DNA from 2 places in the Salinicoccus roseus genome. Region 2 is predicted to be linked to the other one. Evidence: a T-box and tRNA genes for the amino acid it is inferred to sense, from the RefSeq annotation. Region 2 holds a T-box; the other holds one or more tRNA genes.
The links. A T-box is a leader RNA that pairs with one kind of tRNA and senses whether it is charged. The one in region 2 lies ahead of EDC33_RS01265 (valine--tRNA ligase), so its partner is inferred to be a tRNA-Val.
Positions count from the first base shown of each region.

Region 1 (6,100 bases), on a different contig from region 2:
TGTCGGTGGATATTCCACGCGGCCGGGGCATGAGGAAATCAGTGCCGAAGAGGAGATTCGACGGATCGTTCCCGTCATCGAAGCAATCAGGGATATCGGTGTGGATATAGCCATCGACACCTTCCGCGGGGATGTGGCCCGGGCGGCACTCGATGCGGGTGCTACGATGATCAATGACCAGTGGCGGGGCACGTATGATGAAACGATCCTCGATGTCGCCAGCGAATATGAAGTGCCGATCTTCCTGATGCACAACAACACCCATGCCAGCTACAGTGATGTCGTCGAAGACATGATCGAAGAACTGTTGGCCTCCGTGGCCCTGGCAAAAGCGCACGGCGTGAAGGACGATAAGATCTGGCTCGATCCGGGCATCGGATTCGTCAAAACACGCAGTGAGGAACTCACCGTGATGCGCCGCCTGGAAGAACTTGTGGCGACAGGCTACCCCATCCTTCTTGCGACAAGCCGGAAGCGTATGATCAGGGAGCTCGCCGGTGAGGACACCCAGGCATCCGAACGGGATGAAGCCACTGCTGCAACGACGATATACGGCATCGATAAGGGTGTCAGGGCGGTGCGCGTGCACAATGTGGCCCTGAACAGGAAACTTGCAGATGCCTATATGAAGCTCAAGGAGGATATGGATGGATAACATCAGAATCAATGGCATAAAGACATATGCATACCATGGGGTATTCGATGCTGAACGCACACTTGGACAGTTCTTCATTACGGATGTCGTGATGCATCTGGACCTCACCCCTGCTTCCACAACAGACGACCTGAACGGGACCGTCCACTACGGGGAGGCCTACCAGATGATTGAGGAGATCATCAAGGGGGAACCTGTAAACCTGATAGAACATCTTGCCGAAAAAGTGTCGAAAGCACTGTTTGACCAATATGATAAAATAGTAGGGACAGAAGTGACCATCACTAAAGTGAACCCTCCGATAGAGGGAAATTATGATAACGTCAGCATTACTTTGAATAGAAAGCGGGAAGATTAATGGCGGTTGTATATTTGGGACTTGGAAGCAATATGGGGGATCGCAGGGACAACCTGGAATCCGCCATCCAAAAACTTGATGACCATGAAGCGATAGAAGTTGTCAATCGTTCCTCCATCCTTGAAACAGAGCCCTATGGAAAGACAGACCAGCCGAACTTCATGAACATGTGCGTGATGATTGAAACACGTGTATCCCCTCTGGATCTGCTGGAAGTCGTCCTGTCGATCGAACACGATCTGGGGCGTGTCCGGAAGGAAGTATGGGGCCCGCGGACGATCGATATCGACATACTGCTTTATGAGGATCTGGAACTTTCATTGGATGAGTTGAATATTCCCCATGCGGAAATGCATAAGCGCAGTTTCGTCCTTGAGCCCCTGTCGGAAATCGCCGGTGATGTGGTTCATCCGGGAACTGGAAGGACGATAGAAGCAATGAGGAGAGCACTTGAAGCGGGTGAGACGAATGTTTAGGATCGGCGATGTGGAGATGGCCAACAGGGTCGTGCTTGCCCCGATGGCAGGCGTGTGCAATGCTGCGTTCAGATTGACGGTCAAGGAATTCGGTGCAGGGCTCGTCTGTGCCGAGATGATCAGCGACAAGGCACTCCTGTTCGGCAATGAAAAGACGATGAAGATGCTTTATATAGATGAAAATGAACGGCCGATGTCTCTGCAGATATCCGGCGGGGAAAAGGATACGCTTGTGGAAGCGGCCAAATATGTGGATCAGAATACGACAGCCGACATCATAGACATCAACATGGGATGTCCGGTCTCCAAGATCATCCGGTGTGAAGCCGGTGCCCGCTGGCTGCTCGATCCGGATAAGATCTACGATATGGTCAGTGCAGTCGTCGCTAATGTATCGAAACCAGTGACGGTGAAGATGCGCATCGGCTGGGACAGCGATCATATATATGCAGTGGAGAATGCCAAAATGGCAGAGAAGGCCGGTGCTTCCGCCATCAGCATGCATGGCCGCACACGTGAGCAGATGTATGAAGGTGAAGCAGATTGGGACATCATCCGTCAGGTCAAGGAAGCCGTCAGCATTCCGGTCATCGGCAATGGTGACGTCACATCCCCGGAACGTGCGCAGAAGATGCTGGATGAGACCGGTGTGGATGCGGTGATGATCGGAAGGGAAGCGCTCGGCAATCCGTGGATAATCTACAGGACGGTGCACTACCTTGAAACAGGCGAACTGATCGGGGAGCCTGGACTTGAAGAGAAGATGAAAGTGCTCAAGCTCCATATGGACCGCCTGATCACCCTCAAAGGTGAAAAGGTCGCTGTCATGGAGATGCGCAAGCATGCTTCATGGTACCTGAAGAATATAAAGGGCAACGGCAATGTACGCAGGGCGATCAACCAGGCGGAAACAAGAGAGGCAGTTGTCTCTGCGATAGATGGATTCGTTCAGGAACAAATGGAACAACAAAATGAAATGATAGTATAGGAGAGAAAATCAGTGAGTGAAGAAATAAATGATCAGATAACCGTCAGAAGAGAAAAAATGCAGCAGCTCATCGATCTTGGCATCGATCCTTTCGGTGAAAAGTTCGAACGTACAGCCTACACGGATGTACTTAAAGAGGAGTGGGATGCGTTTTCCAAGGAAGAACTTGCAGAGAAGGAAGAAGCATCCGGAACCGTCATTGCAGGGCGTCTGATGACGAAGCGCGGCAAGGGTAAAGCCGGCTTCGCCCACATCCAGGACATCAAGGGGCAGATCCAGATCTACGTGCGTAAAGACCAGGTGGGTGAAGCGGCATTTGAAATCTGGAAGCAGGCAGACCTTGGGGATATCGTCGGAGTCAAAGGTGTAATGTTCAAGACGAACACCGGAGAACTTTCGGTCAAGGCGCAGGAATTCACTCTGCTGACGAAAGCATTGCGCCCGCTGCCGGACAAGTATCACGGCCTGAAGGACGTTGAAGAGCGCTACCGCAAACGTTATCTCGACCTGATTACGAGCGAAGACTCCAAAGATACGTTCATCAAGCGCAGCAGGATCATCCAGGAAATGCGCAACTATCTGAACCAGCGCGGATTCCTGGAAGTCGAAACGCCGATGATGCACACCATTGCAGGCGGTGCACAGGCCCGTCCATTCGTCACACACCACAATGCACTCGATATGGAGCTCTTCATGCGTATTGCGATTGAACTGCATCTGAAGCGCCTCATCGTCGGCGGCCTTGAAAAAGTGTATGAAATCGGTCGTGTATTCAGAAATGAGGGCATATCCACCCGCCATAACCCTGAATTCACGATGATAGAATTATATGAGGCGTATGCAGATTTCCATGACATCATGGATCTGACGGAAGAAATGATCGCCCATATTGCCGAGCATGTCAACGGAACGACGGTCGTCGAATATGGCGGGGAGCAGATCGATCTGACACCAAGGTGGAAACGCGTGCACATCGTGGATGCCATCAAGGAGCAGACGGGTGTGGACTTCTACGAAGTGAAATCTAATGAAGAGGCGCATCAGCTGGCGAAGGAGCACGGCATCGAGGTGCAGGATACGATGAAGTATGGTCATATCCTGAATGAATTCTTCGAACAGAAAGTTGAAGAGACGCTTGTTCAGCCGACATTCGTGTACGGCCACCCGATCGAGATCTCACCACTAGCGAAGCAGAATCCGGATGATCCCCGTTTCACGGACCGTTTTGAACTGTTCATCGTCGGCCGGGAGCATGCGAATGCATTTACGGAGCTCAATGATCCGATCGACCAGAGACAGCGGTTTGAATCACAGGTTGCCGAAAAGGAAGCGGGCAACGATGAAGCACATGAAATGGATGAGGACTTCCTCGAGTCGCTTGAATACGGTATGCCGCCGACCGGCGGACTCGGCATCGGCATCGACCGCCTCGTGATGCTGCTGACCGATTCAGCTTCCATCCGCGACGTGCTGCTGTTCCCTTATATGAGACAAAAATAATGAAAAAATATAATAATGCGCCCAAATATCCATTTGGGTGTATTATTTCCCTATTAAAATCCATTAAAATGTTGACGCGGACGGCTGATATAGGATATTATGAAACAGTCGTGATTGAGCAACACATCTTTCAGGAGAATTAGCTCAGCTGGGAGAGCATCTGCCTTACAAGCAGAGGGTCGGCGGTTCGAACCCGTCATTCTCCACCATTTAAAACTTAATGATTCAGCCGGTCTAGCTCAATTGGCAGAGCAACTGACTTGTAATCAGTAGGTTGGGGGTTCGATTCCTCTGGCCGGCACCATCTGATCTGCAAGAAGTCATACTCCAGTTGACAGATGACGGAAATCAAACGGGGATATCCTCCTCTATATCATATATGCGGGTGTGGCGGAATTGGCAGACGCGCTAGAATCAGGATCTAGTGCCTTTAACGGCGTGGGGGTTCGAGTCCCTTCACCCGCATCATATATTCAATTTCATAATACTAAGCGGAAGTAGTTCAGTGGTAGAACACCACCTTGCCAAGGTGGGGGTCGCGGGTTCGAATCCCGTCTTCCGCTCCATTATTTTTTAAGCGGTCATGCCGTTTTATTTTTTTGTTTCATGCGCCCGTAGCTCAATTGGATAGAGCGTTTGACTACGGATCAAGAGGTTAGGGGTTCGACTCCTCTCGGGCGCGCTCAATAACTTACGGGAAGTAGCTCAGCTTGGTAGAGCACTTGGTTTGGGACCAAGGGGTCGCAGGTTCGAATCCTGTCTTCCCGACTCTTATTTTCATATTTACATCATGGGGGCTTAGCTCAGCTGGGAGAGCGCCTGCTTTGCACGCAGGAGGTCAGCGGTTCGATCCCGCTAGTCTCCACTTTCATTTTCAATTACATAACAGGGGCCTATAGCTCAGCTGGTTAGAGCGCACGCCTGATAAGCGTGAGGTCGGTGGTTCGAGTCCACTTAGGCCCACTCAAAAGACATGGAAATATCCATGTCTTTTTATTTTGCACCAATTGGGCTGATTTGCGGTCGTTACGCCTCAAACACCTGCTTCCTCGAGGAAACGGTCCAGTATGTCGATTATCTCCCGGGTGTCCTTTTCCCCGATACCCACAATGATGGTGTCTCCGAGGTCCCTTTCATAGGAATAGACGTTGCCATGGACCAGTCTATGATTGTCTGCCGCTTCTTCAAGATCCATCCCGGGGATCCTGATGATGAAGTGCATGCCTGTATGTTCCCCGTGTATTTCAACATCATGATGCGCTGCAATCCATGTGGTGATGGCCTCCATCTTCTTCCGGTAGACTTTCCGCATCCTGTTGATGTGCCGGGTCAGGTAGCCCTGTTCCATGAAGCGGGCGACGATGTGCTGCATCTGCCGGGGGACATTGCACGAGAGCTCCTTTTCATAATAAAGCTCTGCAAGTGAGGCTGGCAGCACCATGCAGGAGAGCCTGAGGGAAGGATAGAGGGATTTCGAAAATGTACTCATGTATATGGTGCGGTCGTTCTGGTCGAGCCCTTGGAGGGAAGGCAGAGGCCGTCCCGTATACCTGAACTCACTGTCGTAGTCGTCTTCGATGATGAAGCGGTCATTGCTGCTCGCATGGTTCAGCAGCTGGATGCGCTTCTGGAGGGACATGACCGCACCGCTCGGGAACTGGTGGGAAGGGGTCACATGTACGACCGGATTGGCAAGGTCGGCAACCTGATCGACATCTATGCCGTCCTCAAGCACCTGGGCCGCATCCGTGCCACTGTCGAGCCGCTCAAGCACTTTGCGGATGACGGGGTACCCGGGGTCCTCGATCGTCATCTCCGGATACTGGAGCAGGTACATCAGCTGTTCCAGCAGGAATTCCGTCGAAGGGCCGATGAAAATCTGGTCTGTGGAACATGTGACCCCCCGGTTGATGTTCAGGTAGTGCCTGATCTGCTCCTTCAGCACCGTTTCTCCACTCTCCTCCCCTTTATTCAGCAGTTCGTCATCTGAATAGACTTCCCTTGCGATCTGCTTCAGGACGTCGCTCTGGACGAGTGTCGTATCGATGGTGCCAAGGGGGAGGGTGTAGCTTTTCTTTTCGGGTCGTCTGATTTCCGGTGTGGTGGCCGATGCCACCTGCTTC
Region 1 is NZ_RKQJ01000002.1:376,974-383,073, reverse strand. It holds gene folP (dihydropteroate synthase) at 1-655, shown strand, start outside; gene folB (dihydroneopterin aldolase) at 648-1,013, shown strand; gene folK (2-amino-4-hydroxy-6-hydroxymethyldihydropteridine diphosphokinase) at 1,013-1,489, shown strand; gene dusB (tRNA dihydrouridine synthase DusB) at 1,482-2,477, shown strand; gene lysS (lysine--tRNA ligase) at 2,490-3,977, shown strand; tRNA gene EDC33_RS08960 (tRNA-Val) at 4,111-4,186, shown strand; tRNA gene EDC33_RS08955 (tRNA-Thr) at 4,206-4,281, shown strand; tRNA gene EDC33_RS08950 (tRNA-Leu) at 4,359-4,442, shown strand; tRNA gene EDC33_RS08945 (tRNA-Gly) at 4,469-4,543, shown strand; tRNA gene EDC33_RS08940 (tRNA-Arg) at 4,586-4,659, shown strand; tRNA gene EDC33_RS08935 (tRNA-Pro) at 4,672-4,745, shown strand; tRNA gene EDC33_RS08930 (tRNA-Ala) at 4,770-4,842, shown strand; tRNA gene EDC33_RS08925 (tRNA-Ile) at 4,867-4,940, shown strand; gene pdxR (MocR-like pyridoxine biosynthesis transcription factor PdxR) at 5,011-6,100, opposite strand, start outside.
Region 1: it encodes a tRNA-Val, which carries the amino acid that the T-box ahead of EDC33_RS01265 (valine--tRNA ligase) is inferred to sense. The anticodon was not compared.

Region 2 (6,100 bases):
GTAGCCATTATGGTTCAGTGCATTCCGCATGTAGGACACCGTGGATCCCTTGCCGTTGGTGCCCACTACATGTATGCCATTGATGTTTTGTTCCGGATTCTCCAGACGTTCAAGCATCCACTCCATGCGGCGAACACCCGGTTTGATGCCGAATTTCATTCTTTCATGAATCCAATTCAATCCTTCTTGGTAGCTCATTACCTATCCCTTTCTTTTCAGATTATCCAGCCTTTCCCTGACTTCATTGAACTGGGACTGGTAACCGATCTGTTTCTCTTTTTCCTTTTCCACTACATCCGCCGGTGCGTTCGCAACGAACTTTTCGTTGGAGAGCTTGCCGTCGACACGTTTCAGTTCACCCTCAAGGCGCTTCAGCTCGCCTTCGAGGCGTGCAATCTCCTCCTGCATATCTATCAGGCCGGACAATGGCAGTATGATGGTCGCGCCGTTCACTACATCCGTCTTCACATCCTCTTCAGACACGATCTCAGAAGAGATTTCGAGGGACGACGGGTTGCAGAACCTTTCGATGTAGTGCCTGTTGTTCTCGATGAGTTCCCGACGTGCCGCGTCCTTGACTTCTATGGATATGTCAATCGGCTTCGACAGCGGTGTGTTGACTTCATTTCTCGTCTGGCGGACGGATTTGATGATGTCGACGAGCAGTGCCATGGCATCCTCGGAAGTCGGATTGCTGAGGTGTGTATGCGCCTTCGCCCACTCGCTTGTGACGATCGTCCTGCCCGGCTCTATCGTCTGGTAGATCTCCTCCGTCACAAATGGCATGAACGGATGGAGCATCTTCAGTATATTGTCCAGTGTATGAAGCAGCACGGAGCGTGTCATCGCCTTCTCTGCATCAGTACCTTCAGTCATCGGCACTTTCGCCATTTCGATGTACCAGTCACAGAAGTCATCCCAGATGAAGTTGTACAGCAGACGCCCTGCTTCACCGAATTCGTAGCGTTCGGACAGCTGGGTGACGTTGCCGATCGTTTCATTCAGCCGCGTCAGTATCCATTCGTCGGCCAATGATTTTTCACCTTCGAGATTGATGTCGTCCATGCCGAAGTCCTCACCGATATTCATCAGGCTGAAGCGCGAGGCGTTCCAAATTTTATTGATGAAATTCCAGACGGATTCGACTTTTTCGTCGGAATATCTGAGATCGTGTCCCGGTGTTGTTCCTGTGGACAGGAAGTAGCGCAGGGCATCTGCTCCGTATTTTTCGATGACATCCATCGGATCGACACCATTGCCGAGGGATTTGGACATCTTCCGGTTCTGCTCATCCCTCACCAGACCATGGAGCAGTACATCATCGAACGGATTCTCACCTGTATGCTCAAGGGAGGAGAAGATCATCCGCGCCACCCAGAAGAAGATGATGTCGTACCCTGTTACAAGTACGTTGGTCGGGAAGAACTTCTTCAGATCTTCCGTCTCTTCAGGCCACCCCATCGTGGAAAACGGCCATAGTGCGCTTGAGAACCATGTATCCAGCACATCTTCGTCCTGGACCCAGTTGTCTAAGTCCGCCGGCGGTTCCATGCCGACATGCATCTCTCCGGAGTCTTTATGATACCAGGCCGGAATCTGGTGTCCCCACCAGAGCTGGCGGGAAATGCACCAGTCGCGGATATCTTCCATCCAGCGGCGGAATGTCGCATCGAAGCGCTCGGGTACGAAGTTGATCGCATTATCGGAATCCTGATTGTCCAGGCTCTTTTTGGCAAGGTCGTCCATCTTGACGAACCATTGTGTGGACAGGTAGGGCTCGACGACAGCTCCGCTGCGCTCGGAATGTCCGACCGAGTGGATATGCGGCTCCACCTTGATCAGGTAGCTTTCCGCCTCGAGATCCTTGACCAGTGCCTTGCGGCATTCGAAACGGTCCATGCCTGCATATCTGCCTGCAAGGTCGTTCATCGAACCGTCCTCATTCATGACATTGATTCGCTTCAGCTCATGGCGTTCGCCAAGCACGAAGTCGTTCGGGTCGTGTGCCGGCGTCACCTTCATCACACCGGTGCCGAATTCCATGTCGACATACGGGTCTGCGATAATCGGCAGTTCGCGTTCCATGATCGGCAGCGTCACGGTCTTGCCGATGTACTCCTTGTATCGGTCATCGTCGGGGTGGACGACGATCGCCGTATCACCGAGCATCGTCTCGGGACGTGTCGTTGCGATTTCAAGATGATTGCCGTCCGGCAGCGGATACTTCACATGATAAAAGTTCCCTTCAACTTCCTTATGGATGACCTCGATGTCACTCAGGGCAGTCTGTGTTGCCGGGTCCCAGTTGATGATGTATTCACCGCGGTAGATCATCCCCTTGTTGTACATGTCGACGAAGACCTTCCGCACCGCTTTCGACAGGCCTTCATCCATCGTAAAGCGCTCCTTGTCATAATCGAGGCCCAGGCCGAGCTTCTCCCACTGGCTGCGGATGAAATCGGCATACTCCTCCTTCCAGTCCCATGCCCGTTCAAGGAACTTCTCCCTGCCGAGCTCATGACGGGTGACGCCCTGCTCGCGCAGGCGTGCTTCCACCTTCGCCTGTGTAGCGATGCCTGCATGGTCCATGCCGGGCAGGTAGAGGACCTCATAGCCCTGCATGCGCTTCATGCGCGTGATGATATCCTGCAGTGTCGTATCCCAGGCATGGCCGAGGTGCAGTTTCCCCGTCACATTCGGCGGCGGAATGACGATGGAGTACGGCGGCTTGTCTGAAGACGCATCGGACTTGAAATATCCGGCTTCCACCCATTTTTCATATTTACCTTCTTCAACCGTTTTTGGATCGTACTTCTTGGACATTTCCATAACATTCTCTCCTTTAGACAAAATAAAAAGCTTCCTGTCCATGACTATAGGACGGAAGCTCCGCGGTACCACCTAGATTCAGCATGAAATGCTGCACTCGAGACGATTAACGCTCATCCCACGTCAGGCCCTACTTTGGTTCAGGACTGATCTATGCAGACTACTTTCATGGCATACTTCGGCATGTTCACAGCATCCACATGCTCTCTGTAACCCGTACACCACTACTCTCCTGCCTTCATCTATTGCATTAATTTTATAGTATTCCAACACCCGGGCGCTGTCAAGCCCCATCATCCGCATGCTGGCGCCGGCGCCTGTTCCGCCTCAGAAGATAGTTTATGAGGGGGGCGATGATCAGGAGGATGAAGAAGATCCTGAATATGTGATAGCTGGAGATCATCGCCGTGTTCGCCCCCATTTCAACAGCTACGATGATGATCTGTCCGATGCCGCCGGGTGCCGCACTGAGGAACAGATCGGTGAAATTATGGTCTGTTACGAGCAGGAACATCAGCACGATGCCCATCGTCCCTGCAATCACCAGTACATTCTGTATGAACATGGCGGCGATCATCCGGCTGTTCAGCTGGGTGATGAGCGCCGACAGCTGGACGCCGATCCGGATGCCGAAGAACAGCTGTGCTGCATACATGAACTCCGTGTCGACCGAAAATGTATAGTCCGTGGCCATGTTCCAGCCGAGTATGGCCAGCATCGGCCCCATCATGAATGGGACGGGGAACTTCAATTTCATCAGTATGAGGATGATGACGGGAACCGCTGCAATGATCCAGAGCATATCCCATGTCACGACTGAGAGGAGGGGTGCAGCAGTTTCATTCAGTTCAGAAGTTCCCTGCCCTTTCGTGAGGCTCGCGATCAGCGGTACGAATATGACGACGAGTACGATGCGGGACATCTGCGTCATCGTGACGAGCAGCAGATCTGCACGCTTCTCCTCCTCTGCCATCACAATCATCTGTGACAATGCCCCCGGAATCGAGGAAAGGACCGCCGTCTCCATTGTACAGCCGGTCATCTTCATGAAGAACCGCGCCAGAATCAGGCTCAGAATGATGATGAACAGTGAAATCAGGATGATGTTCATGTAGTCGTCTGCCATATCACTGAGTGTCTGCAGAGTGAAGGCGGATCCGATCTCCGCCCCGATGATGACGAGGCCGACGTTGCCGAGCCATCTCGGATAATGGAACGCCTTCGTCACCAGCCTGTAGAACAGGACTGTTGCCATCATTGCTCCGAAAAGCCATGGCAGCACCATGCCCACCCACTGGAGCAGGGCAGACAGGACGATTGCAGCGATGAACAGGAAGACCAGGTTCATATATTTCATCGGACCTGCCCCCTCCCCTTGATTATTTCGGAATCCAAAACAATATCCACGCATAATGCAACCCCGCCCAGTATCCACTGCTGCGGGGTTGTATCAGGATTCATTCTAGTTGCCTTCAGAGGTCTCTTCCTCTGAATCACCAGATCCAGAATCCTCTTCTGTAGTTTCTTCCTCTGAATCACCGGATGCGTCCTCTTCAGTACTTTCCTCTTCTTCAGATCCTTCTGAACCGGAGCCTTCTTCCGTGCTCTCCTCTTCAGTCATCCCCTCTTCCTGTGTCTCCTCTTCTCCGGAAGTGGTCGATGTCGAACCATCCTCTTCATCTCCACCGCCACTGAACTGGTTGATGATCAGTGGAAGAATCAACAGGACGATGACGATTGGAATGATCCACATGAGCGGGTTCTTCTTGTTGTCCTCTTTGTGCTCGATCATTTCCCTGTTCTGACCTTCGATGTAGACTTTATCTTCATCTCTTTCGCCTTTCATGTTCATATCCTTGTCGGATATGTGCTTATCCTTGTCCTTGGCCATTCAAACTACCTCCCGTTGTATATTCTCTTCCATTATACACTTTATTCAGTACAGATAAAATCAAAATTCATGTCTTACCTGTCCGCTGCGCGGTCGAGTGCATTTCTGAATGCATCCAGCGTCTTCCGTATATCTTCCTCTGTATGCTTGGTAGAGAGGAACATGCCTTCAAACTGGGAAGGCGGCAGGTAGACGCCTTCCTTGAGCAGTTCCTGGTACAGATTTTTGAAAAGCTCCAGATCACTCGTGTTGGCGCTGTCGAAATCCACGACTGGTCCTTCGGTAAGGAAGAAGCCGATCATCGAGCCGGCACGATTGACGGTGATCGGGTAGCCTTTTTCGCTGAATATCTCCTTCAGGCCGACTTCAAGCATGTCGCCGAGCTTATTGAAATGTTCATAGCTTTCCGGCGTCAGCTGTTTGAGCGTCTCGAGCCCTGCCGTCATCGCGAGGGGGTTCCCGGACAGTGTACCGGCCTGGTAGATGTCCCCGACGGGTGCAATGCGCTCCATGATGTCGCGCCTGCCGCCATAGGCCCCTACAGGCAGTCCGCCGCCGATCACCTTGCCGAGGCAGGTCAGGTCAGGTGTTATGCCATAATGTCCCTGGGCACTGTTGTAGTCGACACGGAAACCGGTCATGACCTCATCGAATATGAGCAGTGTATCATTCTGCTCCGTAATCTCACGGACGAACTTCAGGAACCCTTCTTTCGGAGGCACTACGCCCATGTTGCCGGCGACCGGCTCCATGATGACTGCAGCAATGTCGTCACCAAACTTGTCGAATGCCTCGGAAAGGCTTTCTTCATCGTTGTACGGTACGGTGATGGTATTCGCCGCCGTCCCTTCCGGCACACCCGGGGAATCCGGCAATCCAAGCGTCGCAACGCCGCTGCCCGCCTTAATCAGGAGGGAGTCGCTGTGGCCGTGGTAGCAGCCTTCGAATTTCAGTATTTTATTCTTTCCCGTAAAACCTCTCGCCAGCCTCAGCGCAGCAAGCGTCGCTTCCGTACCGGAAGAGACCATGCGGAGCATCTCGACTGAAGGCACACGGTCGATGACGAGTTCCGCCAGTTCATTTTCAAGTGCCGTCGGCGCACCGAAGCTCGTGCCTTTCTGTGCGGCCGCAGTAAGGGCATCGACTACGGTCCTGTCACTGTGTCCAAGGATCAGTGGACCGAAACTGAGCACGTAATCGATGTATTCATTGCCGTCCACATCATAGGTCCTCGCATCTTTCCCGTGATCGATGAATACCGGGTCCATACCAACGGAGTTGAAAGCCCTGACAGGACTGTTCACCCCGCCGGGCATGAGGTCTTTTGCTTTTTCATAGAGTGCTTTCGATTTTTCGTACATTTCATTTCATCCCTTCATC
Region 2 is NZ_RKQJ01000001.1:218,386-224,485, reverse strand. It holds gene EDC33_RS01270 (bifunctional folylpolyglutamate synthase/dihydrofolate synthase) at 1-198, opposite strand, end outside; gene EDC33_RS01265 (valine--tRNA ligase) at 202-2,829, opposite strand; T-box leader at 2,874-3,080, opposite strand; gene EDC33_RS01260 (AbrB family transcriptional regulator) at 3,113-4,186, opposite strand; gene EDC33_RS01255 (hypothetical protein) at 4,292-4,720, opposite strand; gene hemL (glutamate-1-semialdehyde 2,1-aminomutase) at 4,795-6,081, opposite strand; gene hemB (porphobilinogen synthase) at 6,083-6,100, opposite strand, start outside.